Regions from separate parts of the Caldimonas sp. KR1-144 genome, predicted to be linked through region 2. Evidence: predicted binding sites of a transcription regulator. Region 2 holds the regulator's gene; each other region holds the start of a gene.
What was found. Region 2 encodes HrcA, which represses chaperone genes, less so after heat shock. Its sites were predicted from a motif close to TTAGCACTCNNNNNNNNNGAGTGCTAA; they were not measured.
Positions count from the first base shown of each region.

Region 1: the regulator HrcA is predicted to act here: its motif matches at 2,004-2,030, upstream of groES (co-chaperone GroES).
Region 3: the regulator HrcA is predicted to act here: its motif matches at 6,237-6,263, upstream of rpoH (RNA polymerase sigma factor RpoH).

Region 1 covers NZ_JBMSEE010000002.1:103,436-113,463, forward strand. The annotation lists gene ACO2TI_RS04370 (hypothetical protein) at 207-422, opposite strand; partial or broken gene ACO2TI_RS04375 (IS1 family transposase) at 388-848, shown strand; gene ACO2TI_RS04380 (hypothetical protein) at 1,133-1,657, opposite strand; gene groES (co-chaperone GroES) at 2,150-2,440, shown strand; gene groL (chaperonin GroEL) at 2,493-4,133, shown strand; gene ACO2TI_RS04395 (DUF1631 family protein) at 4,331-6,481, shown strand; gene ACO2TI_RS04400 (capsule assembly Wzi family protein) at 6,661-8,112, shown strand; gene ACO2TI_RS04405 (patatin-like phospholipase family protein) at 8,123-10,028, shown strand, end outside.
Region 2 covers NZ_JBMSEE010000003.1:345,364-355,391, forward strand. The annotation lists gene ACO2TI_RS09585 (multicopper oxidase family protein) at 1-498, opposite strand, end outside; gene ACO2TI_RS09590 (TolC family protein) at 508-1,938, opposite strand; gene ACO2TI_RS09595 (hypothetical protein) at 2,043-2,372, opposite strand; gene hrcA (heat-inducible transcriptional repressor HrcA) at 2,519-3,541, opposite strand; gene ACO2TI_RS09605 (NAD kinase) at 3,661-4,566, shown strand; gene recN (DNA repair protein RecN) at 4,583-6,295, shown strand; gene rapZ (RNase adapter RapZ) at 6,292-7,284, shown strand; gene ACO2TI_RS09620 (LON peptidase substrate-binding domain-containing protein) at 7,287-7,916, shown strand; gene ACO2TI_RS09625 (pyridoxal phosphate-dependent decarboxylase family protein) at 7,913-9,379, shown strand; gene ACO2TI_RS09630 (ORF6N domain-containing protein) at 9,410-9,991, shown strand; gene uvrA (excinuclease ABC subunit UvrA) at 10,028-10,028, opposite strand, start outside.
Region 3 covers NZ_JBMSEE010000003.1:225,712-235,739, reverse strand. The annotation lists gene ACO2TI_RS09030 (cytochrome c oxidase subunit 3) at 1-635, shown strand, start outside; gene ACO2TI_RS09025 (twin transmembrane helix small protein) at 716-958, opposite strand; gene ACO2TI_RS09020 (SURF1 family protein) at 989-1,771, shown strand; gene ACO2TI_RS09015 (SCO family protein) at 1,719-2,429, shown strand; gene ACO2TI_RS09010 (COX15/CtaA family protein) at 2,449-3,606, shown strand; gene cyoE (heme o synthase) at 3,656-4,570, shown strand; gene ACO2TI_RS09000 (SCO family protein) at 4,582-5,196, shown strand; gene rpoH (RNA polymerase sigma factor RpoH) at 5,258-6,211, opposite strand; gene ACO2TI_RS08990 (LacI family DNA-binding transcriptional regulator) at 6,330-7,346, opposite strand; gene ACO2TI_RS08985 (gluconokinase) at 7,522-8,028, shown strand; gene ACO2TI_RS08980 (TRAP transporter small permease) at 8,025-8,528, shown strand; gene ACO2TI_RS08975 (TRAP transporter large permease) at 8,534-9,826, shown strand; gene ACO2TI_RS08970 (TRAP transporter substrate-binding protein) at 9,859-10,028, shown strand, end outside.

The DNA.
Region 1 (10,028 bases), on a different contig from region 2:
GCCGCCAGCGCCAGACACCTGGATCTGCAACCCATCATGCCCACTGCTTGATGGATGTCGGGTTCAGCGATTGGCTGTATACGGTTCGCGTCACTTCAAGTGAACAGCGCCTGCCGAACTGCCCCTATCGGGGTCCTAGTTCGTGCGGCGCCTGAGCTTCTCCGAGCTGGTCTCGTCCATCTACAAGGCGTACCCAGAGATGAAGGTCAACAGCGTATTCCGCGGATGACCGTCTTTGCCGGCATTCGCTGCAAGGACGGGGTTGTCGTTGGCTCCGACAGTTCGGTCATCCACTTGGCAACCTTGCGATCGAAGGTGGCAAGTTGATCGCCAGGTATCTGACCGAGGAAGAGATCGGCCAACACCTGGAAAACGTTCGCGGTGCCGAGAAACACCTTCGAGGCCATCGGGCAGGCGTTCATGGCCGATCTCTCGCGTCGCCTCGCGAACCCGGTCCAACTCACGACCGATGGCGACAAGGCATACCTTGAAGCGCTGCCGGCGAACTTCCGCGACTTCGCGATGCTGGTGAAGATCTACGGCGAAGGCCCGAAGGAAGACCAGCGCCGCTACAGCAACTCGCGTCGTGATGGGCGACCCGGACTTGGCTCATGCCTCCACCAGCTATGTGGAGCGGCAGAACCTGACAATGCGGATGGGCATGCGCCGCTTCACGCGGCTGACGAACGGCTCTCGAAGAAGGTCGAGAACCTTGACATGCTGTGTCGCTGCACTTCATGCACTACAACTTCGCGCGCATCCACAAGACGCTGCGCGTGACGCCGGCCATGGAGGCGGGCATCAGTGACCACGTTTGGACTCTGGAAGAGATTGCCGACTTGGCCAGCTAGCGCCGCGGGCATCCGTTGAGCATGTACTGTCTGCTGTACCAGGCCTCGGCTTCCTTTAGGAACCTGTCTATCGGCTCAGGCGCTGGCCCCGGCGTCAGAACTGCCGGCTTGTTGAGTTCCTTCCAGAGCCGCCGTAGGCGCTTCTCGACGAACCACCAAGAGGTGCAGAACTTGAGGGCCTGACTGAGATAGTCGCGATAGTCATTCAAGTGACTTTCGTCCATGCCACTCCCCGCTGGACGGATTGTTCGCGCGCGAACCCTTGCCGGGTTCGCGAGTTCTTAGTTGTCGCCTTGCTTGTCTGAAATCTCCTCAGCGTCCTTGACGAAGTCTTTGATGAGTTCGTCGGCCGCCGCTCGCATCTCGGCCTTGTCCTCGTCCGAGATGACGTGGCTACGCCTCTTGAGCACGGCCGCCAGCGTTGGCACCAGCTCGGCATTGAGCAGTGTGAGAAGTTCGAGCCGAGACATGTACATAAACCGCTCCAATCCGACGAGGAACCACGCCAGAGTCACGAGTACGCCGATTGGACCCGCAAAGTTGATGGCGGTTCGTGTAGCGATTGCTCCGGCGAACCAGAACGGACTCTCGCTCCACAGCCGCTCCCACTCGTCAGACCACGTTGCTCCGTTCAGCGTCTCTATCCACGGCCGCAGCGGGGGGAGGCATTCGGTCCACCACCACAGCACTACCCACAAGGTAAGCCACGCAAGGACCAGCGAAACAACCAAAAGAACGGACTTGGGGTGCCTCTTTAGTCCGCTCCTTGCTGCGGACATGAGCGCCCCCCACTGCCTATGTGCCATCGTGCGCCCCTCACGACGTGCCGGGAACATCAATAATGTCTATGTTGATGGCACCCCTTGACAAGAGGCAATCCCCGTGCCAGCCGCGCAACGCAGCGTTGCGCCACCTGACTCAATGCCGGTCCTGTTTTGCCGGCGAACGATGGGGCGATCGGCGGCCTCCTGATCGTCACATCTCAGACTGAGACAGTACGTGGCGTTTCGAACGCTTGAAAACCAACCCATGTCGGCTTGGGTGCTCGGCGCTCGGCCTTCCGAGTTCAGAACTCGGCGGCTCGAATTCAAGACTCAGTGAATCTCGACACCCGCCATTGAACTGCCGCCAAGCGTCCCTATAATCCCTTCGCTAGCACTCACGAGAGACGAGTGCTAACACCGCGCCGCAGAGCCCCGTCCGGGCGCGGTGACGTTTTGTGAGTCTGCGCAAACTTCGCAGGCTCGCTTGGAAAGCCTGGTATCTGCCCGCCAGTGGCAATGCATGAAGGAGATGCGATGAAACTTCGTCCCCTGCACGATCGTGTGATCGTCAAGCGCCTCGAGAACGAGACCAAGACCGCCTCGGGCATCGTGATCCCCGACAACGCGGCCGAGAAGCCCGACCAGGGTGAAGTCCTGGCCGTCGGCCCGGGCAAGCGCAACGACAAGGGCGACTTCGTGGCGCTGAACATCAAGGTCGGCGACCGCGTGCTGTTCGGCAAGTACAGCGGCCAGACCGTCAAGGTCGACGGCGACGAGCTGCTCGTGATGCGCGAAGAAGACCTCTTCGCCGTGGTCGAGAAGTAATCCGGCCGCCGCAGCTCAAGCGATCTGAATCACAGGAATACGGAGAAAACTCATGGCAGCAAAAGACGTCGTGTTCGGCGGTGAAGCCCGCGCGCGCATGGTCGAGGGCGTGAACATCCTGGCCAATGCGGTCAAGGTCACGCTGGGCCCCAAGGGCCGCAACGTGGTGCTCGAGCGTTCGTTCGGCGCCCCCACCGTCACCAAGGACGGTGTCTCGGTCGCCAAGGAGATCGAGCTCAAGGACAAGCTCCAGAACATGGGCGCCCAGATGGTCAAGGAAGTCGCTTCCAAGACCTCGGACAACGCCGGTGACGGCACCACCACCGCCACCGTGCTGGCCCAGGCCATCGTGCGCGAAGGCATGAAGTACGTGGCCGCGGGCATGAACCCGATGGACCTCAAGCGCGGCATCGACAAGGCCGTCACCGCCCTGGTCGCCGAGCTGAAGAAGGCCTCGAAGGCCACCACGACGAGCAAGGAAATCGCTCAAGTGGGCGCGATCTCGGCCAACTCGGACGAGTCGATCGGCAAGATCATTGCCGACGCGATGGACAAGGTCGGCAAGGAAGGCGTCATCACCGTCGAAGACGGCAAGTCGCTGGACAACGAGCTCGACGTCGTCGAGGGCATGCAGTTCGACCGCGGCTACCTGTCGCCGTACTTCATCAACAACCCCGAAAAGCAGTCGGCGATCCTCGAGAACCCGTTCGTGCTGCTGTTCGACAAGAAGATCAGCAACATCCGCGACCTGCTGCCCACGCTGGAGCAGGTGGCCAAGGCCGGCCGCCCGCTGCTGATCGTCGCTGAGGAAGTCGAAGGCGAGGCGCTGGCGACCCTGGTCGTCAACACCATCCGCGGCATCCTGAAGGTCGTGGCCGTCAAGGCGCCGGGCTTCGGCGACCGTCGCAAGGCCATGCTCGAGGACATCGCCATCCTGACGGGCGGCAAGGTCATCGCCGAGGAAGTGGGCCTGACGCTCGAGAAGGTCACGCTGGCCGACCTGGGCCAGGCCAAGCGCGTCGAGGTGGGCAAGGAAAACACCACCATCATCGATGGCGCCGGCGCCGCTGCCGACATCGAGTCGCGCGTCAAGCAGATCCGCATCCAGATCGAGGAAGCCACCAGCGACTACGACCGCGAGAAGCTGCAAGAGCGCGTGGCCAAGCTGGCCGGCGGCGTGGCCGTCATCAAGGTCGGTGCCGCCACCGAAGTCGAGATGAAGGAGAAGAAGGCCCGCGTCGAGGACGCCCTGCACGCCACGCGCGCTGCGGTGGAAGAGGGCATCGTCGCCGGTGGTGGCGTCGCGCTGCTGCGCGCCCGCCAGGCTGCCGGCGAGATCAAGGGCGACAACGCCGACCAGGACGCCGGCGTCAAGCTGATCCTCAAGGCGATCGAAGCCCCGCTGCGCGAGATCGTCGCCAACGCCGGCGGCGAGCCGAGCGTGGTGATCAACGCGGTGCTCAACGGCAAGGGCAACTACGGCTTCAATGCCGCCAACGACACCTACGGCGACATGATCGAGATGGGCATCCTGGACCCGACCAAGGTGACCCGCACCGCGCTGCAGAACGCCGCGTCGGTGGCCTCGCTGATGCTCACGACCGAGGCCATGGTCGCCGAGGCGCCGAAGGACGAAGCGCCCGCGGCCGGCGGCATGCCGGGCGGCATGGGCGGCATGGGCATGGACATGTGATGTCCGCCTGAGTCGTTTCTTCGATTCAGCAAAAGGGCTGCCGGAAGGCGGCCCTTTTTCTTTGCGGGACCGGCAGTACAACAGCGCGGTCGCCGGCGGGATGCGGTCGTCCGATCGATGGCCCAACCGACAGCCGAGCGACAGTGCCGGCGCCGATAATCGGCTCCGAGCGACCGTTTGTCGCCGTTTTCCCCATCATGCCGATACCTGCACCGCTGCAGCGGGCCCTCGACGAACTGCTGTCCGGGGTGCCTCGCTGGATGAGCCGCCTGGCGCACGAGACGCGCGGCCAGCTTCAGTCGCCCACCACCACGCGCAGCCTGCGCGGCACCGCCGGCGCGCCGCTGTTCGACGCCGAGGTCGCGGTGCACCAGCACCATCCGCTGTGGGCGCGCCGCGTCGCCGAACTGCTGGAACAGCGCTGGCGCGCCGACTTCGAGGCGCCGCTGGCGCCCACCGCGACGCGCCGCGCCACCCCGCGCTCGCTCGACAGCCTGAGCCTGGTCGACGAAGACCAGGCCGACGAGAACGTCGAGCTGCTGCGCATCGTGCAGGCCGTCGAGTCCAGTCACGACGCCGTGCTGCGCGAGCTTCAGGCGCGTGCCGCCACGCTGGCCGGTCACGACCGCGTGCGCGCCGAATCCAATCCGCTGCGCCCCGACCTCCTCGCGCGCGTGGTCTGGGACGCCGCCGGCGTGCTCGGCCTGGCCGGGCCGGCACGGCTGGCCCTGCTGCGCGCGCTCGCGCAGCCGCTGATCGACGCGCTCGGCCGCCTCGCCACGGACGCGCTCGCGCGGCTCGAAGCGCAAGGCGTCCAGCCGGCCGCCTGGCGTGCCCACACCTCGCGCGACCGCCGCGTGCCGACGCCCGTGTCCTCGGGTTTCGACGTCACGCGGCCCGGCGCGCTCGACGCCTTGCGCGTGCGCATGCGCCCGCAGCTGGGCACCCCGACCACCGGCAGCGGATCGCTCGAGGCGCTCGACGCCGACGTGCTGCGCATGCTCGGCGCGGCAGCGCCCGGCGCCGGCGATGCGGCGCTGGTCAACCGCGTGCGCGAGCGCTTGCCGCTCCTGGAGGCGCTCGCGCGCGACATCGCCGATCGCCAGGTGATGGAGCTGATGGCCGGTCTGGTCGAGGCGTTGATCGGCGACGCGGCGCTGCGCATGCCGGTGCGCGCGGCGCTGGCGCGGCTGCAGGTGCCGCTGCTGCGGCTGGCGCTGCGCGAGCCGGCCTTGCTCAACGACTACACCCATCCGGCGTGGCGCTTGCTCGAGCGCCTGGGCTCGCACACGCTGGGCTTCGACGACGACGCCGACCCGCGGCTGGGCGCGCTGATGCAAGGCGTCGACGCGGTCTGCGCCGAGTTGGCCGGCGGCCGGCGCGCCGACGCGGCCGCGTTCGCGCATGCGCTGGAGCAGTTCGAGGCGCTGGCGCGCGCCGACCTCGACGCCGAGCGCCTCGACGCGCGCGAGCTGATTGAGCGGCTCGAGCGCACCGAGCGGCGCAGCGCGCTGCGCGTCGGCCTGCGCCGCATGGCGCAAGCGCACGTGCACCACGCCCAGGCCGAGCCGCTGGGCCGCGGGCAGCTGACGGCCGCGCGTGTCGATGCGCAGCTCGCGGCGTTTCTCACCGGCCCGTGGGTCGACGCGATGGTCGAGATCGCGCTGCGCGACGGCGAGGACTCGCCCGCCGCGCGTGCTGCGGTGGCCCTGGTCGACGACGTCCTCGACAGCCTGCGCCCGATCCGCGGCAGCGGCGAGCGCGAGCGCCTGATCGCGCGCGTGCCGGCCATCGTGCAGCGCATCGAGCAGGGCTGCGCGCTGATCGGCCTGCCCGCGGGCGAGCGCCAGGCGGTGCTGGACCTGCTGATGAATCGCCACCGCGAGCTGCTGCGCGGCGACCTGCTGCGCGGCGAGCTGCCGATGGCCGCGCCGCCCGGCCTCGAGCCGCAGGAGATCGTGCGGCGCCTGCGTGCGGAAGACGAGGCCCAGGCCGGCCCGTCGGCCGTCGGCGGCGACACGGCCTTCGACGTCGGCTCGCTGCCGACCGTGCCGGCCGCGCTGCTCGACGAGGTGGCCCTCGGCGCCGCGCCTGGCGACTGGCTGCGCCGCCTCGAGCCGGGCACCTGGCTGCGCCTGGTCGCGCGCGGCTGCTGGACGGCCGCGCGCCTGCTGTGGGTCGGGCCGGCGCGCGAGATGTGGCTGTTCAGCGATGCGCGAGAAGGCCAGACGCACGCGCTCACGCGCAGCGCGCTGGAGCGGCTGGTCGCGCTCCAGCTCGCCGCGCCGCTCGAAGAGCGCAGCCTGCTCGAGCGCGCCGTCGACCGGCTGCTGGCGCAGGCGCGCTGACTACACAAGCTCACATCTGGGGACGGCGCCGCGCCCCGCATGGAGGTACACCAGGGCATGCCGTTTGCTCTGGTCTGCGCCTTTTGCGCGAAGACAAGTCCCGTCCGATGTCCGTTGCCGACCGTTTGATCCAGAACCTTCGAGCGCCATGGCCGCTCGTCACCTGCCTAGCGCTCGCGATGAGCGCTCCCGCCTGGGCCGAAGACCCGCCGCGTGCGACCTTGCTCGACCCCGGCGACACGGGCCTGCGCGACGACCTCGCCTGGCTGGCCGACCGCCGCGTGATCGACCTGACGCAAGGCCAGTGGCCGATCGCCGCGGCGGTCGTGATCGACGCACTGCGCGCCCAAGCGCCGGATGCGCCGTTGACTGAAGCCGACCGCGACGCGCTGGCGCGCGTCGAGCAGGCGCTGCGTCACGCGAGCGCGGCCGCGTCGCTGGCCTTCGGCGTCAACACCGCGCGCCATGTGCCGGTCGGCGCCGCCTGGCCCCAGCGTGCGCGCGGCACGGCGACGGCGACGGCACGCCTGGCCGGCGAGTCCTGCGCCGGGCAGCTGAGCATCAACATGCGCTCCGAGCCGCTGGGCCACGACGACGACGGCCCCGGCATCGACGGCAGCTACGGCGCCTGCATCGGCGAGTTCGCGCTCGCGGCAGCGGGCCAGTTCGACCGTTGGTGGGGACCGACCCGCTATGCGGCGCCGATCCTGGGCAACGTCGCTGCGCCGCAGGCGAGCCTGCTGCTGCGCCGCGCGGCCGACAGCGCGCCGGTCAGCGAGTGGCTGCAGTGGATCGGGCCGTGGAGCTGGGAGCTGTCGGTCGCCCAGCCGCGCGACTACCAGCCGGCGCGGCCGAAGGCGATCGGCATGCGGCTGACCGTGCGGCCGCTGCCCGGCCTGGAACTGGGCGCCGCGCGCTACCTGTACTGGGGCGGCGAGGGCCGCAGCGAAAGCCCGGGCTCGCTGTGGCGCGCGCTGACCGGCTCGCGCTCCAACATCGACGACGTTGCGCAAGACGGCCCCGATCCCGGCAACGAAATCGCCGGCCTCGACGCGCGCTGGGCCGTGCCGCTCGGCGACTCGACGCTGATGCTCTACGGCCAGATCGCCGGCGAGGACGAGGCGGGCTACTTGCCGTCCAAGCGCTTCGGCACCGTCGGCGCGCAATGGCGACACCTGGTCGGCGCCGACCGCTGGCAGTGGACGCTCGAGGCCACCGACACGCGCATGAGCGCGCTGTTCGGGCTCGACGGCGCGAGCCTCGGCCCGGTCTACACGCACTCGACCTACGTGACCGGCCACTACCACCAGGGCCTGCCGATCGGCGCCTTCACCGGCGGCGGCGCGCGCATCGTCGTCGCCGGGCTGGACTGGACGCGCACCAGCGACGCGACGCAGCCGCGCGTCGAGGCGCTGTTGTGGCACGGTCGCATTGCCTCGAACGGGCAGGTTGGCATCAACCAGGCCTTCCCCGGCGACGGCGAGATCTACGGCGCCAGCCTCGCGCTGCACGCCAGCATGCCGCGCTGGCGCTGGCGCGTCGCGCTGGACGCGCAGCATGCGCCGGCCACCGGGCGGGCGGACTGGGGCGTGATCGGACGCGTCGAGTTTCCCTGGGACGCGCGCCCGTAACATCGCGCCGATGCGCCGCTGTCTCGCTGCTTTCGTCCTGTCTGTTTGGTTCGCGGCGAGCTGGGCGCAAGCGCCCGCCGGCACGCCGCTGGCGCGCCCGAAGGTCGGCCTCGTGCTGTCCGGCGGCGGCGCGCGCGGCCTGGCGCATGTCGGCGTGCTGAAGGTGCTGGAGCGCGAACGCGTGCCGATCGACGTGATCGCCGGCACCTCGATGGGCGCGATCATCGGCGGCCTGTACGCCAGCGGCATGAGCGCCGAGCAGCTCGAGCGCGAGCTGCTCAAGGTCGACTGGGACGGCCTGTTCGCGAGCCGCGTCTCGCGCCAGGAGCTGTCGCAGCGGCGCAAGGAAGAAGACTACGAGATCGCGCCCGCGATCGAGGTCGGGCTGCGCGACGGCGAGTTCCGCGTGCCGCTGGGCACGGTCTCCAGCCGCGGCCTCGAGCTGCTCCTGCGCCGCTACACGCTGGCGGTGCGCGACGTGCGCGACTTCGACCGCCTGCCCACGCCGTTTCGCGCCGTCGCGACCGACATGGAGACCGGCCAGCCCGTGGTGTTCAAGGAGGGTGACCTCGCGCTGGCGCTGCGCTCGAGCATGAGCGTGCCGGGCGTGTTTTCGCCGACCGAGATCGACGGCCGCATCCTCGGCGACGGCGGCCTGGTCGACAACGTGCCGGTCGACGTCGCGCGCGCGATGGGCGCCGACATCGTGATCGTCGTCAACGTCGGCACGCCGCTGGCCAAGCGCGAGACGCTGGGCACGCTGCTCGGCGTGACGGCGCAGATGATCAACATCCTCACCGAGCAGAACGTGCAGCGCAGCCTCGCCTCGCTGACGCCGCGCGACCTGCTGATCACGCCGCCGCTGGGCAGCCTCACCTCGGCCGACTTCGCGCGCTCCGCCGACTTCTTCCAGCTCGGCGAACTGCAGGCCAACGCGCAGGTGCTGCAGCTGGGCGACTTCGCGGTCGGCGAGGCGGCGTACCGGCAGTGGGCCGCCGCGCGCGCGCAGCCGCCGGGCGATCGCCCGCCGCTGGCCTTCGTGCGCTTCGAGGGCAGCGAGCTCACGCACCCCGAGCGCTTTGCCGCGCAGCTCGAGACGCAGCCCGGCCTGCGCTTCGATCCTGCGGCCGCCGAGCGCGACGTGCGCCGGCTCGCGGCCAGCGGCGACTACGACCGCGTCGACTTCCAGATCGTGCACGCCAGCGACGGCGTCGACGGCGTCGTGTTCGCGCTCGACGACAAGGCCTGGGGGCCGAACTACTTCAAGGTCGGCCTGGACCTCAGCACCGACTTCAGCGGCGAGAGCGACTTCAACATCAAGATCTCGCACAACCGCCACTGGCTCGACGCCAACGGCAGCGAGTGGCGCAACATCGTGCAGATCGGCTCGCAGCCGACCTGGTTCAGCGAGTTCTACCGGCCGCTGCGCTGGAGCGAATCGCTCGGCTGGGACTGGTTCATCGCGCCGGCCGGCGTGATCCGCCGCGAGCAGTTCACCACCTATGCCGGCCCCGAGGGCCCCGAAAGCGGCCGGCTGCGCCGCACCACAGAAGGCCTGGGCCTCGACCTCGGCCAACCCTGGGGCCAGTTCGGCGAGCTGCGCCTGGGCGCCTACGTGCGGCGCTGGACCGACAAGCCGCTGCTGATCGGCGAGGGCTACACCGGCAGCACCGAGTCGCGCACGCGCCGCGAGCAGGGCTTGCGCGTGCGCGCGACGATCGACCAGCTCGACTACGCGTTCTTCCCTCAGTCCGGCTACCGCGTGCAAGGCGAGCTGGCCGGCGGCGCGCTGCGCGAGTCGGGCAGCTCGAATGCCGACCACTACACGCGCTTCGAAGGCGACGGCAGCATTGCCTTCACGATGGCCAGGCGCCACACCGTGAGCGTCTACGCGCGCACGCAGATGGCCGGCGGCG
Region 2 (10,028 bases):
GGTGCCCGAACGCAGCAGCGTGAACTCGTAGACGAAGGTCTTGCCGGGCGGGATGTGCGGCTGGGTCATGCCGCCCACGCCGTCCATGCCCGAAGGCACGAGCACGCCGTGCCAGTGCACCGTGGTGTGCTCGGGCAGCTTGTTGGTGACGAAGATGCGCACCCGGTCGCCCTCGACCGCTTCGATCGTCGGGCCCGGGCTCGAGCCGTTGTAGCCCCAGAGGTTGGCCTTCATGCCGGGCGCCATCTCCCGCACCACCGGTTCGGCGACGAGATGGAACTCCTTGACGCCGTTGTTCATGCGCCAGGGCAGCGACCAGCCGTTGAGCGTGGCCACGGGGTTGTAGGGGCGACCCGTCGTGGGGACGAGCGGCGGCGCCATCGTCGGCGAGCTCTGGATCACAGCTTCCGGCAGGGAAGCGGCGCCCACGCGGCTCACGGCCGTGGCCCCCAGCGCCACGGCGCCGGCGGCCTTGAAGAAATTGCGTCGGTTGGACATGGCGTTCGTTCAGTGGCCGCCGCCCTCGGCGGGCGCGGCGGATGCGGAGGAGCGAATGGCAAATCCTGCGCCCGGCGAACGGCCGGTCAGCGCGGTCTGCAGATTGGTCTGCGCGATCCAGAAGTCGCGCAGCGCCTCGACGTAGCCCGTGACGCTCGTCACCTGCTGTCTCGCGTCGGCAAGGAGTTCAAACACGCTGATGAGCATGCCGTTGTAGCGAAGCAGGTTCTCCTCGGAGATGCGCTTCTTCAACGGCACGACCTCGTCGCGGTAGTGGCGGGCGAGGTCGTAGGTGGTGCGGTAGGCCGAGTAGGCCTCGCGCACCTCGGAGCGCGCATCGACCGCGACCTGCGCGGCGCGATGCACGGCTTGCATGTAGGTGGCCTCTGCCCGCGCGGCGCGCGTCGATCCGAAGTCGAACAGCGGCAGCTCGAGCTCGATCTCGTAGCCGTTGGCACGCGGCTCGCCGGTGACGCTCTTGTTCTGGTAGCCGAGCTCCAGCACGTTGACGAAGCGCGTGGCCCGGGTCAGGCCGAGCGACCTGGCCGTGTGCTCGGCGGCCTGCTTGGCCATCAGCACGTCGAGCCGCTTGTCCATCGCGGTCTGATCGGCGTCGCGGGGCTCGACGGGCTCCATCGGCAGGTCGGGCAGGCGCTCGGGCAGGGTGAAGCCGAGCTGGTCGCCCGACAAGCCCAGCCAGCGCGTCAGGCGCTCCCGTTCGGCGAGCGCCTGATGCCGCGCCCGCGCGAGCTGCGCCGTCGCGTCGGCGTAGAAGGCTTGCTCGCGCATCTGCGCGAGCTTGCTGAAATTGCCGACCTGGAGCATGCGCCGCGCGAGCTCGTTCGAAGCGTCGGCGGCGTCCTTGACCTGCTCGTAGTACTTGACCAGCTCCTGGGCCGCGACCGCGCTGAAGTAGGCCCTGCGCGTCTCGACGGCGATGCCGACGGCCTCGTGGGCCGCCTGCAGCTGCGCCTGCGCGAAGCGCCGCTGCTCGACCTGCGACGCGACCGGCAGCGTCAACAGCCCCAGCACGTCGAACATGACGGAGCGCTCGATCTCGACCACGCCGCCGGCCTCGCGCAGACGCCCGAAGCCAAACGACGGATTGCGCAGCCGTCCGGCGCGAACCAGCTCGGACTCGGCGATGCCCAGCTCGCTGAAGCTGGCCTGCAGGCCGCGGTTGTTCAGGTAGGCCAGCTCGACGGCGCTGTCGGCCGTGAGCGGCTGTTTGAGCAGCTCGGCGATCCTGGCGCGCGCGGTGTCGACGTCGCCGGCCGTGCGCTGGTAGGTGCTCGCCAGGCCGGTGCGTTCCTGGGTCAGCTCGGCAACCCGGCCGGCACCGCCGTCAGGCGAAAAGGAGGCGCAGCCGGCCAGCACCAGCGCCCACCACGGCAAGCACCGCGCCACGGCAGGCACGCGCCTGAGGAGAAGGTCGTTCATTGCTCGAAACCATGTGAGTCGTCGGCCGGTGCATGTCGGCCGGAGGACGCCCGTGCGCCGCGCGCACGAGCCCCGTCAAGCCTCTCGAAGAGGCCTCGAAGGGGTCAGATGGTTCGGGGCGGCCGCTCCTGGCCGCCGCAGACGAACGACGGTGCGGGCGGCGAGAGCGCGGGGAACTCGGCGTCCGCCAGGTCCGGCGGATCGAGCAGGGTCTGCGGCTCGCTCACGAATGGCGTGAGCGAGCAGAAGGCCGAGCACAGGTTGCACTTGTCGAACGCGCCGTCCTCGTGGCCGTGGTCGGCGTGGCCGGCGCCGGCATGGTCGGCACCGTGGTCGTGGCCGCCGCCCGCACCGTGGTCCATGTGATGGCCCGCCGGCTCGCCTTGCAGGCGCAACTCGCTTTGCAGGCCGCTGCCGCCGGGCGGGCACAGCATGGCCGCCGCCACCGCGCCCCGGACGGGAAGCAGGAGCGCCAGCACAAGCAGGAGACAGACGCGCAGGGACTTCACGACGACGAGGTTAGCAGAGGGACCGGCCGCCACGATAGACCTTGCCACGGTGACAAGGTCAAGCGATCGGCCTACTTCTGGCTCAGCGCGTGCGTCACCAGCCGCGACGTGATGTCGACGATCTGGATCATGCGGTCGTAGGCCATGCGCGTCGGCCCGATCACGCCCAGCGTGCCGACGATCTGGCCGTCGACCTCGTAGGGCGCCGAGACGATCGACAGCTCCTCGAACGGCACCACCTGGCTCTCGCCGCCGATGTAGATACGCACGCCCTCGGCGCGGCTGGACGTGTCGAGCAGGCGCATCAGCTGCGTCTTCTGCTCGAACAGCTCGAACAGGCGACGCAGCGAGCCGAGGTCGTTGCCGAAGTCCTGCACCGTCAGCAGGTTGCGCTCGCCGGAGACCACGAGCTGCTCGGAGGTCTCGGCCTGCGCCTCGCTGCTGACCTGCACCGCCACCTGCATCAGCTGCGCGATCTCGCCGCGCAGCTGCTCGACCTCGTGCTGCAGCCGTTCGCGCACCGCCTCCAGCGTGAGGCCGGCGTAGTGCGCGTTGACGTAGTTGGTGGCCTCGACGAGCTGGACGGGCGTGTGGTCCTGCGCGGTGAAGATCACGCGGTTTTGCACGTCGCCGTCGGGCGAGACCAGGATCACCAGCACGCGCCGCTCGCCCAGGCGCATGAACTCGATGTGATGGAACACGCTCGCCTTCTTGGGCGCCGTGACCACGCCGACGAACTGCGACAGGTTGGACAGGATCTGCGCCGCGTGCGCGATCACGCGCTGCGGCTGGTCGGGCTGGATCTGCTCGCGCGCCTGTTCAAGCTCCGCCGGCGATTCGCCGACCGGGCGCGCGGTCAGCATGGTGTCGACGAAGAGGCGGTAGCCGCGCGCCGTGGGCACGCGCCCGGCCGAGGTGTGCGGGCTGGCGATGAGGCCCAGGTCCTCCAGGTCGGCCATCACGTTGCGGATGGTCGCCGGCGACAGCTCCAGCCCCGAGGCGCGCGACAGCGTGCGCGAACCCACCGGCTGCCCGTCGGCGATGTAGCGCTCGACGAGGGCTTTCAGCAGGGTCTTGGCGCGTTCGTCCAGCATGTCCGGCGGGCTTCGCAATCGTGATTTTCATTGTAGGTGCGGCCCCACGCACCCCATGCGCGTACAAGCCCTTGCCGCACATCCCTGTGGTGTAATTTGCCGCACCCGAACGCACGCTCATGGCCAACCGGTTCCGTCATGCCGCCCTCGTGGGCAAGTACCAGGCGCCGGGCAGCCGTTCGGTGCTGGCCGATGTCGCCGAGTTCCTGCTCGGTGCCGGCGTCGAGGTCTCGCTCGAGCGCGACACCGCGCTGAACACCGGCCTCGCCGACCACCCCACCCTCACGCCCGACGAGATCGGCGCGCAATGCGACCTCGTCGTCGTGGTCGGCGGCGACGGCACCATGCTCGCGGTCGCGCGCCAGATGGCGCGCCATGGCCTGCCGCTGGTCGGCATCAACCAGGGCCGGCTGGGCTTCATCACCGACATCCCGATCGCCGAGCTGCGCGAGTCGCTCGCGCCCATCATCGCCGGCGAGTACGAGGAAGAGCAGCGCACCATGTTGGCCGGCTGCGTCACGCGCGAAGGCGCGAGCGGGCGCACCGACCGCATCTTCGAGGGCTTCGCGGTCAACGACGTGGTCGTCACGCGCGGCGCGACCGCGGGCATGGTGGAGCTGCGCATCGAGATCGCCGACCAGTTCGTCGCCAACATCCGGGCCGACGGGCTGATCCTTTCCTCGCCGACCGGCTCGACGGCCTATGCGCTGTCGGCCGGCGGGCCGATCCTGCACCCGGGCATCGCGGGATGGGTGATGGTGCCGATCGCGCCGCACACCTTGTCCAACCGCCCGATCGTGCTCCCCGACGACGGCGAGGTCACCTTGCAGATCGTCGCCGGCCGCGACGCGAGCGTGAACTTCGACCACCAGGGCCTGGCCAGCCTGCTGCACGGCGACCGCGTGCACGTGCGCCGCAGCGAGCACCGAGTGCGCTTCCTGCACCCGCGCGGCTGGAGCTACTACGCGACGCTGCGCCGCAAACTGCACTGGAACGAAGGCGTCGTGCACGACGCCAATCCATGAACCGCTTCGTGATCCCATGCTGAGACGTCTCGCGCTGCGCGACTTCGTGATCGTTCGCGAACTCGAACTCGATTTCGCCGCCGGCTTCTCGGTGCTGACCGGCGAGACCGGGGCCGGCAAGTCCATCCTGATCGACGCGCTGCAGCTCGCGCTCGGTGCGCGCGGCGATGCCGGCGTCGTGCGCGAGGGCGCGGCACGCGCCGAGGTCAGCGCCGAGTTCGATGCCGCCGGCGACGCGCTCGCCGCGTGGCTCGCCGAAGCCGGCTTCGAGCCCGGCGAGGCCGGCGACCCGCTGATCCTGCGCCGCACGATCGACGCGCAAGGCAAGAGCCGCGCGTGGATCAACGGCGGCACCGCCACCGTCGCGCAGCTGCGCGAGCTCGGCGAGCACCTGCTCGACATCCACGGCCAGCACGCCTGGCAGGGCCTCACGCGCGCCGACGCGGTGCGCGCGCTGCTCGACGACTACGCCGGCCTCGACACCACCGCCCTCGCCGCCGCGCATGCGAACTGGCGCGCCGCACGCGAGGCGCTCGAGCGCGCACGCCACCAGCAGGCCGACCTCGACCGCGAACGCGAGCGCCTGGCCTGGCAGATCGGCGAGCTCGACAAGCTCGCACCGGCCGAGGGCGAATGGCCCGAGCTCGAAGCCGAGCACCGGCGCCTGTCGCATGCGCAGGCCATCATCGACGCGCTGCAGGCGGCCATCGACGCCGCGAGCGAGGCCGACGACTCCGCCGAGTCGCGCTGCGCGCAGGCGATCGACGCGCTCGAAGCGGTGGTCGAACACGACGCCGCGCTGGCCGAGCCGCTCGATGTGCTCAGGAGCGCGCAGGCGCAGCTGCAGGACGCCGCGCACACGCTGGTCTCGCGGCTGCGCCACGGCGAGCTCGACCCGGATCGACTGGCCGAGCTCGACGCGCGCCTGGGCGCCTGGATGAGCCTCGCGCGGCGCTTTCGCCGCCCGCCCGAGGAACTGCCCGCGCTGCTTTCGCAATGGCGCGACGAGCTCGCGCAGGTCGATGCCGCCACCGACCTCGCCGCGCTCGAACGCACGCTCGCCGCCGCGCGCAGCGCCTATGACCGCGAGGCCCAGGCCGCGACGCGCGCACGCCGCGCCGCCGCGCCCAAGCTGGCCGCCGCGGTGAGCGCCGCGATGCAGCAGCTCGGCATGGCCGGCGGTCGCTTCGAGGTCGCGCTCGAGCCCTTGCCCGAGCCGCAGCGCTCGGGCATGGAGGCGGTCGAGTTCCGCGTTGCCGGACACGCCGGCAGCACGCCGCGCGCGCTGGCCAAGGTGGCCTCGGGCGGCGAGCTCTCGCGCATCGCGCTGGCGATCGCGGTGACCACCAGCGAGTTCGAGAACCAGCAGGGCCACGGCGCCGCGACGCTGATCTTCGACGAGATCGACGCCGGCGTCGGCGGTACGGTGGCCGACACCGTGGGCGCGCTGATGCGGAGGCTGGGCCGCGATCGGCAAGTGCTGGCGGTCACCCACTTGCCGCAGGTCGCCGCCTGCGCGGACCATCATTTCGTCGTCGCCAAGGCGAGCAGCGGCGGGCGCACCGAAAGCAGCGTCAAGCCGGTCGAAGGGCCGGTTCGCGTCGCCGAGCTCGCGCGCATGCTGGGCGGCGACGCCGGCGGCGGCACCAGCCTCGCGCACGCGCAGGCGCTGCTGGCGGCCGCCGCGCCGCCTGAAGCGCCAGGTACGAAACGGAAGCAACGCGCATGAGTCAGACCGGCATGAACGAGGCTGCTGACTCCGGCCGCAGCGCCGGGCCGCCCCAAGCAAGGCCGGACCCTCTCGGAGGGTCGCCCGCCGTCCCCGGCGAGCGGGGAGCCGACAACCATCGGGAGGTCGTTCTCGTCACCGGCATCTCCGGCTCCGGCAAGTCGGTCGCGCTGCACGCGCTCGAGGACGCCGGCTTCTACTGCGTCGACAACCTGCCGCCCGAGCTGCTGCGCGAGTTCCTCAAGCTCGAGAGCGAGCGCGGCATGCGTCGCCTGGCGATCGCGATGGACGTGCGCAGCGCCGCGTCGCTGCCGCACCTGCTGCCGCTGATCCTGCGCCTGGGCACCGAGGGCGTGATCGTGCGCTCGGTCTTCCTCGACGCCAGCACCGACGCGCTGGTGCGCCGCTTCTCCGAGACGCGCCGCCGCCATCCGCTGACCAATGACGACACGCAGGACGGCCACCGCGCGCTGATCGAGGCGATCGAGCTCGAGCGCAAACTGCTCGCCGACCTGCGCGACGTCTCCACCGTGGTCGACACCAGCTCGCTGCGCCCGACGCAGCTGCGCGCCTGGATACGCCAGATGGTGCAGGCGGTCGGCGGCTCGCTCACGCTGGTGTTCGAGTCCTTCGCGTTTCGCAACGGCGTGCCGCTCGACGCCGACTTCGTCTGGGACGTGCGCGTGCTGCCCAACCCGCATTACGTGCGCGAACTGCGCCCGCTCAGCGGCTGCGACCTGCCGGTGGCCGAGTACCTCGAAGCGCAGCCCGAGGTGAACGAGATGCTCGCGCAGATCCAGGCTTTCCTGGCACGCTGGTTGCCGGCCTTCGAACAGGACCAGCGCGCCTACCTCACCGTCGCGATCGGCTGCACCGGCGGCCAGCATCGTTCCGTCTACTTCGCCGAGCAGCTCGCGAAGGTCTTCCGCGACCGCACACCGACCTTGGTGCGCCATAGAGAACTGGACGCGCGGACCACCGCGCCCTGACCGTGCCCGATTCCGTTTCCTCCGAGCCGTTCGAGCTGCCGCTGTTCCCGCTGCAATCGGTGCTCTTTCCCGGCGGCCTGCTCGGGCTCAAGGTGTTCGAGGCGCGCTACCTCGACTTGATGGCCGACTGCCTGCGCGAGCGGCGCCCGTTCGGCGTCGTCGCGTTGACGCAAGGCGCCGAGGTGCGCGGCGCGAGCAAGGCGCCCGTGGTCTTCGAGCGCGTGGGCTGCCAGGCCGAGCTGATCGAGGCCGACAGCGCCCAGACCGGCATCCTGCACGTGCGCTGCCGCGGCACGCACCGCTTCGCGACCGAGTCGACGCAGCAGCAGGACGACGGTCTGTGGACCGCGCGCGTCACGGCGCTACCCGACGACGAGGTCGTGTTGCCGACCGAGGCACTGATCGGCTCGGCCAAGGGCCTGGCCAACGCCATCGCAGCGCTCAAGGCGCAGGGCACCCAGCCCTTCCTCGAGCCCTACCAGTTCGACAGCGCCGGCTGGCTCGCCAACCGCTGGTGCGAGATCCTGCCGATCTCGCTGGCCGCCAAGCAGAAGCTGATGGAGCTCGAGGATCCGCTGGTGCGGCTGCAGCTGGTCGACGAGTTCCTGCGCGGCAAGGGCGTGGTGAGTTGACGCGCGACGCCGCGCTCGCGATGCCGGCGGACGAGTTCCGCGCGCTCGGTCACGCCCTGGTCGAGCGCATCGCGATCACGCTGGAGGGCCTGCGCGACCGGCCCGTGATGCCCGACGCGACACCCGCCGAAGTGCGTGCGCTGGTCGGCGCGGCGAACCCGCTGCCGCGCGTCGGCCAGGATGCCGCGGCGCTGCTCGACGAGGCGATGGCGCTGCTGCTCGAGCGCTCGCCGATCACCGGCCATCCGCGTTTCCACGGCTACATCGCCTCGTCGCCGGCGCCGATCGGCATGCTCGCCGAGCTGCTCGCCGCGGCGCTCAACGCCAATGTGAGCCTGTGGCGGACCGCGCCGGTGGCCAGCGAGATCGAGGCGCAGACGCTGCGCTGGCTGGCCGAGCTGGTCGGGCTGCCCGAAGGCGCGGGCGGCCTGCTGACCAGCGGCGGCAATTCGGCCAACACGGTCGCCTTGCTCGCCGCACGCCACGCGGCCGGCGACGGCGCGCGCGCGATCTACGCCTCGCGCGAGACGCATGGCTGGCTCGCCAAGGCGGTGCGCATCGCCGGCCTCGGCGACGACGCGGTGCGCTGGATCGAGACCGACGAGCGCCAGCGCCTGCACCTCGATGCGCTGCGGGCGCGGCTCGACGGCGATCGCGCGCAAGGCATCGCGCCGCTGACGGTGATCGCCACTGCCGGCACGGTGAGTACCGGCGCGGTCGATCCCTTGCGTGCAATGGCCGCGTTGTGCCGCGAACGCGGCCTGTGGCTGCACGTGGACGGCGCCTACGGCGCGCCCGCGGCCTGCCTGCTCGCCGACGCGACGCTGCGCGCGTGGCTCGGTGACGCCGCCGACGACCTGGCCGCGCTCGGCGAGGCCGACTCGCTCGCGCTCGATCCGCACAAGTGGCTCTACGCGCCGCTGGAAGCCGGCGGCCTGCTGCTGCGCGAACCGCAGCGCCTGCGTGCGCTGTTCGCGCAGCGGCCGTCGTACTACGCCGCGCCGTCGCAAGACGACGCCGAAGGCATCGACTTCCACGAACTCGGCCCGCAGAACTCGCGCGGCTTTCGCGCGCTGAAGGTCTGGCTGATCCTGCGCATGGCGGGGCGCGACGGCATCGCGCAGATGATCGCCGACGACATCGCGCTCGCGCAGCGGCTGCACGCCGCGGTGTGCGCGACGCCGCAGCTCGAGGCCGGACCTCGAGGACTGAGCATCACGACGATGCGCTACCGGCCCGCAGATTGGCGCGGCAGCGAAGACGAACTCGACGCGCTCAACCGCGCGCTGCTCGACGCGCTGCAGCGCGACGGCCGCGCCTTCCTGAGCCCGGCGGTGGTCGATGGGCGCTTCTGGCTGAGGGCGTGCGTGGCGAACTTCCGCACCGAGATGCGTGACGTGGATGCATTGCCGGCACTGATCATGGCAATCGGTGATGACTTGATGTCCCATCTGCCGCAGTGACGGCCATTCGGCCGCCGGAACTGCGTCGACATGCCGAACCCGCGTCCCCAGGGCAACAGCACCCCGGTTCTGCCCCACATCGAGAGCCGCATCCTGACGTTGCGCGGCCACAAGGTCATCATCGACGCCGACCTGGCCGAGCTGTACGGCGTACCGACTGGCGCGCTCAACCAGGCAGTCAAGCGCAATTCCGCTCGATTCCCGGCGGACTTCATGTTCCAGCTGTCGACCGCCGAAAGGGCGGAGGTGATCACAAACTGTGATCACCTCGCGAAACTCAAGTTCTCGCGCTCGCTGCCGTTTGCCTTCACCGAACACGGGGCGATTCAGGCCTCCAATGCGCTGAACTCGCCGCGTGCGATCGAGATGGGCATCTATGTCGTGCGCGCCTTCGTTCGAATCAAGCAGTTCATTGCCTCGCACGCCGAGCTGGCTCAACGCCTGTCCGAGTTGGAGACCAAGACGGACGGGCTCGCACTCGATCACGACGCGCTCAGTCGCGAGACGCGTCATCAGATCCGCCAGATCCTCGAGGCGCTGCGCGCGTTAACAGCTCCACCCGATCCGCCCAAGCGGCCGATCGGCTTCGTCACGCCAGAAGCGCGCCGCTAGCGCGGCCTGCCGCAGAGGCAGCCCTGCGGCAGCACCT
Region 3 (10,028 bases), 120 kb from region 2:
CCTACCGCTGGAGCATGAGCTGGTTCATCTTCAGCGAAGTGATGTTCTTCGCGGCGTTCTTCGGCGCGCTGTTCTGGGCTCGCGTGTTCGCCGTGCCGACGCTGGGCAGCCTCGACAACGCCATCCTGTGGCCCGACTTCAAGGCCGTGTGGCCGAGCGTCGTGCCTGGCGCGACCGCGTCGCCGGCAGGCACCGTCGAGGCGTTCTCGACGATGGGCCCGTGGCCGATCCCGACCATCAACACCGCGCTGCTGCTGAGCTCGGGCGTCACGCTGACGATCGCCCACCACGCGCTGGTGGCCGGCGAGCGCGGCAAGACGATCTTCTGGATGTGGCTGACGGTGCTGCTGGGCATTGTCTTCCTGGGCTTCCAGGCCTATGAGTACCACCATGCGTACAGCGAGCTGAACCTCAAGCTCACCAGCGGCATCTACGGCTCGACCTTCTTCATGCTGACCGGCTTCCACGGCTTCCACGTGCTCGTCGGCATGCTGATGCTGCTGTTCATCACGATCCGCCTGATGAAGGGCCACTTCACCAAGGACCGCCATTTCGGCTTCGAAGGCGCCGCCTGGTACTGGCACTTCGTCGACGTGGTCTGGCTCGGCCTCTACGTGATCGTCTACTGGATGTGACGCGCCGGACCGCACCGGCATGAACGACAAGAGCGCCGCGAGGCGCTCTTGTTCATTGGGGAACGGCCGTTGCGCCGCCCTCAGCGGCCGACCGGCAGGCCGGTCGGCTGGATCCAGCCGAGCTTGTAGGCGACCAGGATGAACACGAACAGCGCGACGGACAGTCCGATGCGAACGGTCAGCGCACGAGCCATGCGGCCCTTGCGGTGGCCTTCTTCCTCCGAGCTGCCGTGCAGCATCGCCCGGCCGGCGAGGAACAGCGCGGCGACGATGCCGACGAAGGCGAGGGCGATGACGATCTTCATGCCGACACTGTATGGCATGCGACACGCCACTTGCGGCGAGGCGGCGCGATGAGCGAGCGCACGCGCCGCTGGCTGGTCCTGATCGCGGCATTGGCTGCGATCGCCGTGACCGTGCGTCTGGGCGTGTGGCAGCTCTCGCGTGCGGCGCAGAAGGAGGCGCTGCAAGCCGGCCTCGCCGAGCGCGGCGCCATGCCGCCGCTGCCTCAGGGCGAACTGGCGCGCGACGCGGCGACGGCGACGGCGCAGTGGCACCGGCACGTGCGCGTGCGCGGGCGCTGGCTGGCGCAGCACACCGTCTACCTCGACAACCGCCAGATGGACGGGCGCCCCGGCTTCTACGTGCTCACGCCGCTCGAGCTCGCGCCCGGCGATGCGGTCGTCGTGCAGCGCGGCTGGGCGCCGCGCGACGCTCGCGACCGCACCCGCGTGCCGTCCGTACCGACGCCGCCCGGCGAGGTCGTGCTCGATGCCGTGATCGCGCCGCCGCCGTCGCAGCTCTATGCCCTGGGCGCCGAATCGCCCGGCGCGCTGCGGCAGAATCTCGACCTCGCGGCGTTTGCGCGCGAAACGGGCCTCGCGCTGCGACCGCTGTCGCTGATGCAGACGGACGGGCGGAAGGACGGGCAGACGAGCGCGCAGAACGACGGTCAGCGCGACACGCCCGACGCCCCCTCCGACGGCCTCGCGCGCCGCTGGCCCGCCCCCGCGGCCGACGTGTACAAGCACTACGGCTATGCCTTCCAGTGGTTTGCTCTGGCGACCCTCGTCGCCGGCCTCTATGTCTGGTTCCAGCTCCTCCGCCCGCGACTCCGTGCCCGCCGTGCCGCATGACTCGGCCGAGCCGATCGGCCTGACCGTCCACAGCCTGCCGTCGCCGGGGCTTGCGCCTGCCAAGGCGCGCAGCGGCCGCCTGAAGATGCTGCTGGTGCTGGCGGTGTGCGCCGCGCCGGTCGTGGCCTCGTACTTCACGTACTACGTGATCCGGCCGCAGTCGCGCAGCAGTCATGGCGCGTTGATCGAGCCGCAGCGTCCGCTGCCCTCGGCCAGCGCGCTGCCGCTGACGGACCTGGAGGGCCGCGCGGTCGATCCGGCCTCGCTGGCCGGCCAATGGCTGCTCGTGGCGGTCGGCGGCGGCGCCTGCGACGCGCTGTGCGAGAAGCAGCTCTACCTGCAGCGCCAGTTGCGGGAAGCGCTCGGCCGCGACAAGGACCGCGTCGACCGCGTCTGGCTGATCGACGACGCCCAGCCGGTGCGCGCCGAACTGCGTCCCGCGCTTGCCGGCGCCACGGTGCTGCGCGCCGATGCCGCCGCGCTGCGCGCCTGGCTCGCGCCGGCATCGAACGAGCCGATGGCGCCGCACTTTTTCGTCGTCGATCCGCGCGGCCACCTGATGATGCGCTTTCCGGCGCCGAGCGAGCCCAAGCCCATCTTGCGCGACCTGAGCCGCCTGCTGCGCGCCTCGGCCAGCTGGGACCAGGCCGGGCGCTGAGCGCCACGGCAGGAACACGATGGACGCGACGCCGCTGTACAACTTCGAGCCGCTGCTGCACATGGCGCTGCTGGGCGTCGTGATCGCGCTCGGCCCGCTGGCGTGGTGGTGGGTGCGCCACCGCGGCGTCGACGGTGCGCGCCGCGGCCACGCGCTGGTGCTGCTGACGCTGTTCCTGACCTTCGACCTGGTGCTGTTTGGTGCCTTCACGCGCCTGACCGACTCCGGCCTCGGCTGCCCCGACTGGCCCGGCTGCTACGGCAGCGCGAGCCCGCTCGGCGCCAGCGACGAGATCCAGGCCGCGCAGACGGCCCAGCCCACCGGGCCGGTCACGCACGGCAAGGCCTGGGTCGAGATGGTCCACCGCTACCTCGCCACCGGCGTCGGGGTGCTGATCACGGTCGCGATGGCGCTGGCCTGGCTGCAATGGCGGCGCGATCGCCGCTCGCTTGCCACGGCGCTGTGGGCCAGCGCGACCTTCGTCTGGGTGTGCGTGCAAGGCGCGTTCGGCGCCTTCACCGTCACGCTCAAGCTCTATCCGGCCATCGTCACCGCACACCTGCTGGGCGGGCTGGTCCTGCTTGCGTTGCTGGCCGCGCAGGGCGCCGCGCCACGGCGCGGCGAGGTCGCGGTCAGCGCACGCCTGCGTGCCGCCATGGTGGCGCTGGCCGCGTTGGCCACCGTGCAGATCGCCCTCGGCGGCTGGGTCAGCACCAACTACGCGGTGCTCGCGTGCAGCGACTTCCCGACCTGCCAGGGCCAGTGGTGGCCGGCGGCAATGGACTTCGAGCACGGCTTCTCGATCCTGCGCCCGCTGGGCACCGGCAAGGGCGGCGAGGGCTTCCTGCCGTTCGCCGCACTCACGGCCATCCACATGACGCATCGCATCGGCGCCGTCGTCGTGCTGGCCACGATGCTGGCGCTGGCCGTTGCGCTCGGCCGCGTGCCGTCGCTGCGGCGCTTTGCGGCCGGCTTGCTGCTGGTGGCGCTGTGGCAGTTGGCGAGCGGCGTCTCGAATGTCGTGCTCGGCTGGCCGCTGGTGGCGGCGGTGGCGCATACCGGTGGCGCTGCCGCGCTGACGATCGTGATGACCACGCTGCTCGTGCGCACGCGCCGCGAGCCGGCTGCCGTCGCGGCCTGGGACGCGGCGGCCGTCGCGCCGCAGTCCCGTTCCTAGAACCTCCGACCGCCTTCGCGCCGACTCCCCCGTGGTCACTCCTGCTCCGATGCCTTCCACCGCCGCGCCCGATCCCGCGCCGGGCGCGCTGCCCTCGCCTTGGCGGCAGTTCTTCGTGCTGACCAAGCCGCGCGTCGTGCAGTTGATCGTGTTCTGCGCGCTGATCGGCATGCTGCTGGCCGTGCCCGGCTGGCCCGATGCCGCGGCGTGGGGCACGTTGGCACTCGCGTGCCTCGGTATCTGGCTGGTCGCGAGCGCCGCGGCGGCCTTCAACTGCCTGGTCGAGCAGGGCATCGACGCGAAGATGAAGCGCACCGCCTGGCGCCCGACCGCCAAGGGCGAGCTCGGCCGCGGCCAGACCTTGCTCTTCGCCGCCGTGCTGTGCGCGCTGGGCAGCGCGCTGCTGTGGACGGCGGTCAACCCGTTGACGATGTGGCTGACGCTGGCCACCTTCGTCGGCTACGCGGTGATCTACACCGTGATCCTCAAGCCGCTGACGCCGCAGAACATCGTGATCGGCGGTGCGTCGGGCGCGATGCCGCCGGTGCTCGGCTGGGCGGCGATGCGCGGCGAGGTCGGTCCCGAGTCGCTGATCCTGTTCCTGATCATCTTCCTGTGGACGCCGCCGCACTTCTGGGCGCTGGCGCTGTACCGCGCCGAGGACTACGCGCGCGCCGGCCTGCCGATGCTGCCGGTCACGCACGGCAACGAGTTCACGCGGCTGCAGATCCTGCTCTACACCTTCGTGCTGCTGGCCGCGACGCTGCTGCCCTTCGTCTACGGCATGAGCGGCTGGCCGTACCTCGTGGCCGCGGTCGCGCTGGGGCTGTGGTTCTGCGCCTATGCGCTGCGCCTGTGGCGCGGCTACAGCGAGGCGCTGGCGCGCCGGACCTTCCGCTTCTCGATCTGGTATCTGTCGGCACTTTTCGCTGCGCTGATGGTCGACCACTACCTGCCCGTCTGAGCTCTGCCGCCATGCCGATGATCCTTCGCCGCACCCTTCTTGCCGCCTGTGCGGCCTCGATGCTCGTCACGCTGGCCGGCTGCGACCGGCTCGCGGCGCTGGTCGACAAGAAGCCCGCATTCCAGGCCGTGGACATCACCGGCGCCGACTACGGCGCGGCGCTCGCGCTGACCGACGCCGACGGCCGGCCGCGCACGATGGCCGACTTCAAGGGCAAGGTCGCGGTGGTGTTCTTCGGCTACACGCAGTGCCCCGACGTCTGCCCGACCACGATGGCCGAGATCGCCGCGGCGAAGAAGCAGCTCGGCGCGGCCGGCGAGCGCGTGCAAGGCGTGTTCGTCAGCGTCGATCCGGCGCGCGACACGCCCGAGGTGCTCAAGGCCTACGTGAACGCCTTCGATCCGAGCTTCGTCGCGCTGCGCGGCACGCCCGAGCAGACCGCGGCGGTCGCGAAGTCCTTCAAGGTCTTCTTCCAGCAGGTGCCCGGCAAGGAGCCGGGGCGCTACACGATCGACCACACCGCGGGCGCCTACGTGTTCGACGCCGAGGGCCGCGTGCGGCTGTTCGTGCGCTACGGGCAGCCGGTCGAGGCCTGGACGGCCGACCTCAGGCAGCTGCTCGGCTGATCGATTCCCAATGAGAACGGGGCCGCGATGCGGCCCCGATTCCTTTGAAGGCGAATCCGCTTCAGGCCGCTTCGGCCAGCGCGACGCGCATCTTCTTCATCGCCGCCACTTCGATCTGGCGGATGCGCTCGGCGCTGACGCCGTACTCGGCGGCCAGCTCGTGCAGCGTCGCGCCGCCCGAGCCGTCGTCTTGCACTTGCAGCCAGCGCGCCTCGACGATGCGGCGGCTGCGCGCATCCAGCGCGTCGAGCGCGCGCGCGATGCCGTCGGAGGCCAGTGCGTCGCGGCGCTGCGCCTCGATCACGCGCGTCGGCTCGTGGCGTTCGTCGGCCAGGTAGGCGATCGGCGCGTAACTTTCCTCGCCGTCGTCGGAGGTCGGCTCCAGCGCGACGTCGCCGCCGGCCAGGCGCGTTTCCATCTCGATGACTTCCTCGCGCTTGACCTTGAGCTGGTCGGCGACGAGGTCGATCTCGGCGTCGCTGAGCGACTGGCGGTGCTGCTGCGCGTCGCTGTCTTCGCCGCTGACCTCGGCCTTGAAGCCTTGCTTCATCGAGCGCAGGTTGAAGAACAGCTTGCGCTGCGCCTTGGTCGTGGCCACCTTCACCAGGCGCCAGTTGCGCAGCACGTACTCGTGGATTTCGGCCTTGATCCAGTGCAGCGCGTAGCTGACCAGGCGCACGCCCTGCGAGGGGTCGAAGCGCTTCACGGCCTTCATCAGGCCGATGTTGCCTTCCTGGATCAGGTCGCCATGCGGCAGGCCGTAGCCGAGGTATTGGCGCGAGACGGCCACCACCAGGCGCAGGTGCGACAGCACCAGCTGACCGGCAGCGGCGAGGTCGTTCTGTTCGCGCAGCCGCTTGGCGAGCGACTGCTCTTCCTCGAGCGTCAGCATCGGCAGGCGATTCACGGCCGAGATGTAGGCGTCGAGGTTGCCCAGCGAGGGCACCAGCGCCCAAGGATCGCGGATCGCGAGGGCGGTGCCGGCGGCGGGCGTCGTGGACGGTGAGAGAGACATGCAGTCCTCCTTTGCAGCCAAGATACTAGCACTCGATCCGATCGAGTGCTAAGTCGAAGGCGATTGAAGACGCCTATTTGTCTCTAAGGAAATAACTGAGAGTGTGCACTAACACGCGTCAGGTGCTATCGCGCACGATCAGGGACCAGCCGAGATCGACGCAGCTGGTCGCGACCGGTTCCCCGCGCATCATCGCCAGCAGCATCGTGGCGGCTGCGCGGCCGATCTCGGCGCGCGGCGTGCGCACCGTGGTCAGCGCCGGGACCATCTGGTCGCTGCCGGTCAGATCGTTGAAGCCGGCCACCGCCACCCGCTTCGGCACGGCGATGCGCAGGCGCTGCGCGGCCAGCAGGGCGCCCTGGGCCAGGTCGTCGTTGCAGAAGAAGATCGCGTCGACGGCCGGCCGCTGCGCGACGATCTGCTCGAACATCTGCGCGCCCAGCGCCATCGACGACGGCGCCGGATTGAGCCACTCGAGCTTGGCGTCGTACAGGCCGGCGGCCTGCAGCGTCTCGCGCCAGCCCTCGCGCCGCTGCAGCGTGCGCGGATCGAGCTGGGCCGCCGCGAACGCGACGCGCCGGCGGCCGCGCTCGAGCAGGTGGCGCGTGATCGCCGCGCCCGCGTCGCGCTGGGAGAATCCGACGCTGTAGACGCCCGGCTGCGGCGCCGACTCCATCAGGTGCACGCAGGGCACGCCGCTGGCGGCCAGCAGCGAGCGGGTCGACTCGTGGCGGTCGAAGCCGGTGACCAGCACGCCCGCCGGCCGGTGCGCCAGGTGCTCGCGCAGCAGCTGCTCCTCCTCGCTCGGGTCGTAGTGCGTGATGCCGATCAGCGTCTGGTAGCCGGCCGGACGCAAGGTGCGCTGCACCGCCTCGAGCAGGTCGACGAACAGCGCGTTCGACAGCAGCGGGATCAGCACCGCGACATGCGAGCTGCGCTGCGAGGCCAGCGCGCGAGCCGCCGGATCGGGCACGTAGCCCAGCCGGCGGGCGGCCTCCAGCGCCCGCTGCGCCAGCTCTGCATCCACGGTGCGCTCGCCGCGCAGTGCGCGCGAAACGGTGATCGGGCTGACGCCGGCCGCCTGGGCGACGTCGGCCAGCGTCACGCGTCCGGTGGCACGGGTGCGGCGGTTCATGCCCGGCGGCCTAGGGAAACCACGGATCGGCGATGGGGTCGCATGGCCTAGGATAGCGCTATCTCAGCAAGGCGCGCAAGCCGAGCGAACCCCGGGGCGAGAGGCATTTCTCCTCGGGATTGATCGATCCGGCTTGCGGCCTTCTTTTGCTTCGAATCAGATAGCGCTATCTCAAATGGGCATCTCGGTGGTCGTGATGGGCGTTTCCGGCTGCGGCAAGTCGACGCTCGCCGAAGCGGTGGCGGCGCGCCTGGACCTGCCCTACGTCGAGGGCGACGCGTTCCACAGCGAAGCCAACCGTCAGAAGATGAGCCACGGCATTGCGCTGACCGACACCGACCGCGACGGCTGGCTCGACACGCTGGCCGCCGAGCTGCGCGCGCGAGCGCCAGGCGCCGTGCTGAGCTGCTCGGCGCTCAAGCGCCGCTACCGCGATCGGCTGCGCGCCGCGGCGCCGGGCCTGCGCTTCCTGTTCCTCGAGATCGACCGCGCGCACGCGATCGAGCGCGTCGCCGCACGCGCCGGCAGCCACTTCTTCAACGCCAGCCTGGTCGACAACCAGTTCGAGACGCTGGAGCCGCCGCTCGCCGAGCCGGGCGTGCTGCGGCTCGACGCCCGCGCGCCGCTCGCCCGCCTGGTCGACGAATCCTTGCGCTGGCTCACGAGCGAGGAGACGCGATGAATCACGCACCTGAAGACAGCGGCCTCGCGCAGCGGCTCGCCCATCGCGCGATGGCGGTCTGCCTCGGCGTGATGGCCTTGGCGGTGTTCGTCAACGTCGTGCTGCGCTACGGCTTCGGCAGCGGCATCGCGGCGAGCGAGGAGCTCTCGCGGCTGCTGTTCGTCTGGATGGTGTTCATCGGCGCGGCGGCGTCGTATCCGCGCGGCGAGCACATGGCCTTCACCAGCCTGGTGGCCGCGCTCGCGGGCCGTCCGCGCGCCTTGCTCGCCGCGACGCTCGCGATCCGCGCGCTCGTGCTGTTGGCCTGTGCGCTGCTCGCCTGGGGCGCCTGGCAGCAGGTGCAAGTCGGTTGGTCGAGCCGCTCGGTGGTGCTCGGCTACCCGACCGCGCTGCTGCCGCTGCCGGCGCTGCTGTGCGCGCTCGCGATCGGCGCGATGGCGCTGGCCGAGATCGTGCGTCGCACGCCGCTGGACCTGGGCCACGCCCACGAAGTGGAGTGAAGGCCATGGCGCCCGAGACCCTCGCCTTCCTGATCTTCTGCGGCGGCATGCTGGCGCTGATGGGCGTCGGCATGAACATGGCGCTCGCGCTCGTGCTCACCGGCGCCGGCATGGCCTGGGCGCTCGACTTCTGGGACACGCAGTTGCTGGCGCAGAACCTGGTCGCGGGCGTCGACAGCTTCCCGCTGCTGGCGGTGCCGTTCTTCGTGCTGGCCGGCGAGCTGATGAACGCCGGCGGCATCAGCCGCCGCATCATCGACATGGCGCAAGCCTGGTGCGGCCACATCCGCGGCGGGCTCGGCTACGTGGCGATCGGCGCGGCGGTGCTGATGGCCAGCATGAGCGGCTCGGCGCTGGCCGACACCGCGGCGCTGGCCACGATCCTGATGCCGATGATGCGCCGCCAGGGCTATCCGCTGCACACCTCGGCCGGCCTCATCGCCTCCGGCGGCATCATCGCGCCGATCATTCCGCCGTCGATGCCCTTCGTGATCTACGGCGTCACGACCAACACGTCGATCTCGGCGCTGTTCCTGTCGGGCATCGTGCCCGGCCTGCTGATGGGCGCAGGCCTCGTGATCGCGTGGAAGCTCGTCGTGCGGCGCATCGACCTGCCCACCGGTGAGCCGCTGGCGCTGCGCGAGCGCCTGCGCGCTACCGCACGCGCGTTCTGGGCGCTGCTGATGCCGCTCATCATCATCGGCGGCATGAAGAGCGGCGTGTTCACGCCGACCGAGGCGGCCGTGGTGGCGGCGTTCTACGCGCTGGCCGTGGCGCTGTTCGTGCACCGCGAAATGACGCTGGCCGAGGTCGAGGGCGTGCTGGTGCGCGCGGCCAAGACGACCGCGATCGTGATGTTCCTGTGCGCCGGTGCGCAGGTTGCAAGCTACATGATCACGCTGGCCGACCTGCCCAGCGTGCTCACCGGCTGGCTGGGCCCGATGGTGGAGCACCCGCGCGTGCTGGTCGCCGTGATGATGGTGGTGCTGGTGCTGATCGGCACCGCGCTCGACCTCACGCCCACGATCCTGATCTTCGCGCCGGTGATGCTGCCAATCGCCGTGAAGGCCGGCGTCGACCCGGTCTACTTCGGCCTGATGTTCGTGCTCAACGGCGCCATCGGCCTGATCACGCCGCCGGTTGGCACCGTGCTCAACGTGGTGGCCGGCGTCGGCCGGCTGCCGCTGTCGCGCGTGATCCGCGGCGTGAACCCCTTCCTCCTCGTCTACCTGTTCGTGCTCGCGCTGCTGGTCGTGTTCCCGCAGATCGTGACCGCGCCGGTGGCGTGGATGCGCTGACCCCAAGACAGACCGATCCAAGGAGACCGAAGATGCAAGTCCTTCGTCGCACCGTTCTCGCCGCGGCCTTCGCCGCCGCGCTCGCCGCGCCGTTCGCGGCCCTGGCCCAGGACATCAAGCCGCGCATCATCCGCTTCGGCTACGGCCTCAACGAACAGAGCAACCAGGGCCGCGCGGTCAAGCTGTTCGCGCAAGAGGTCGA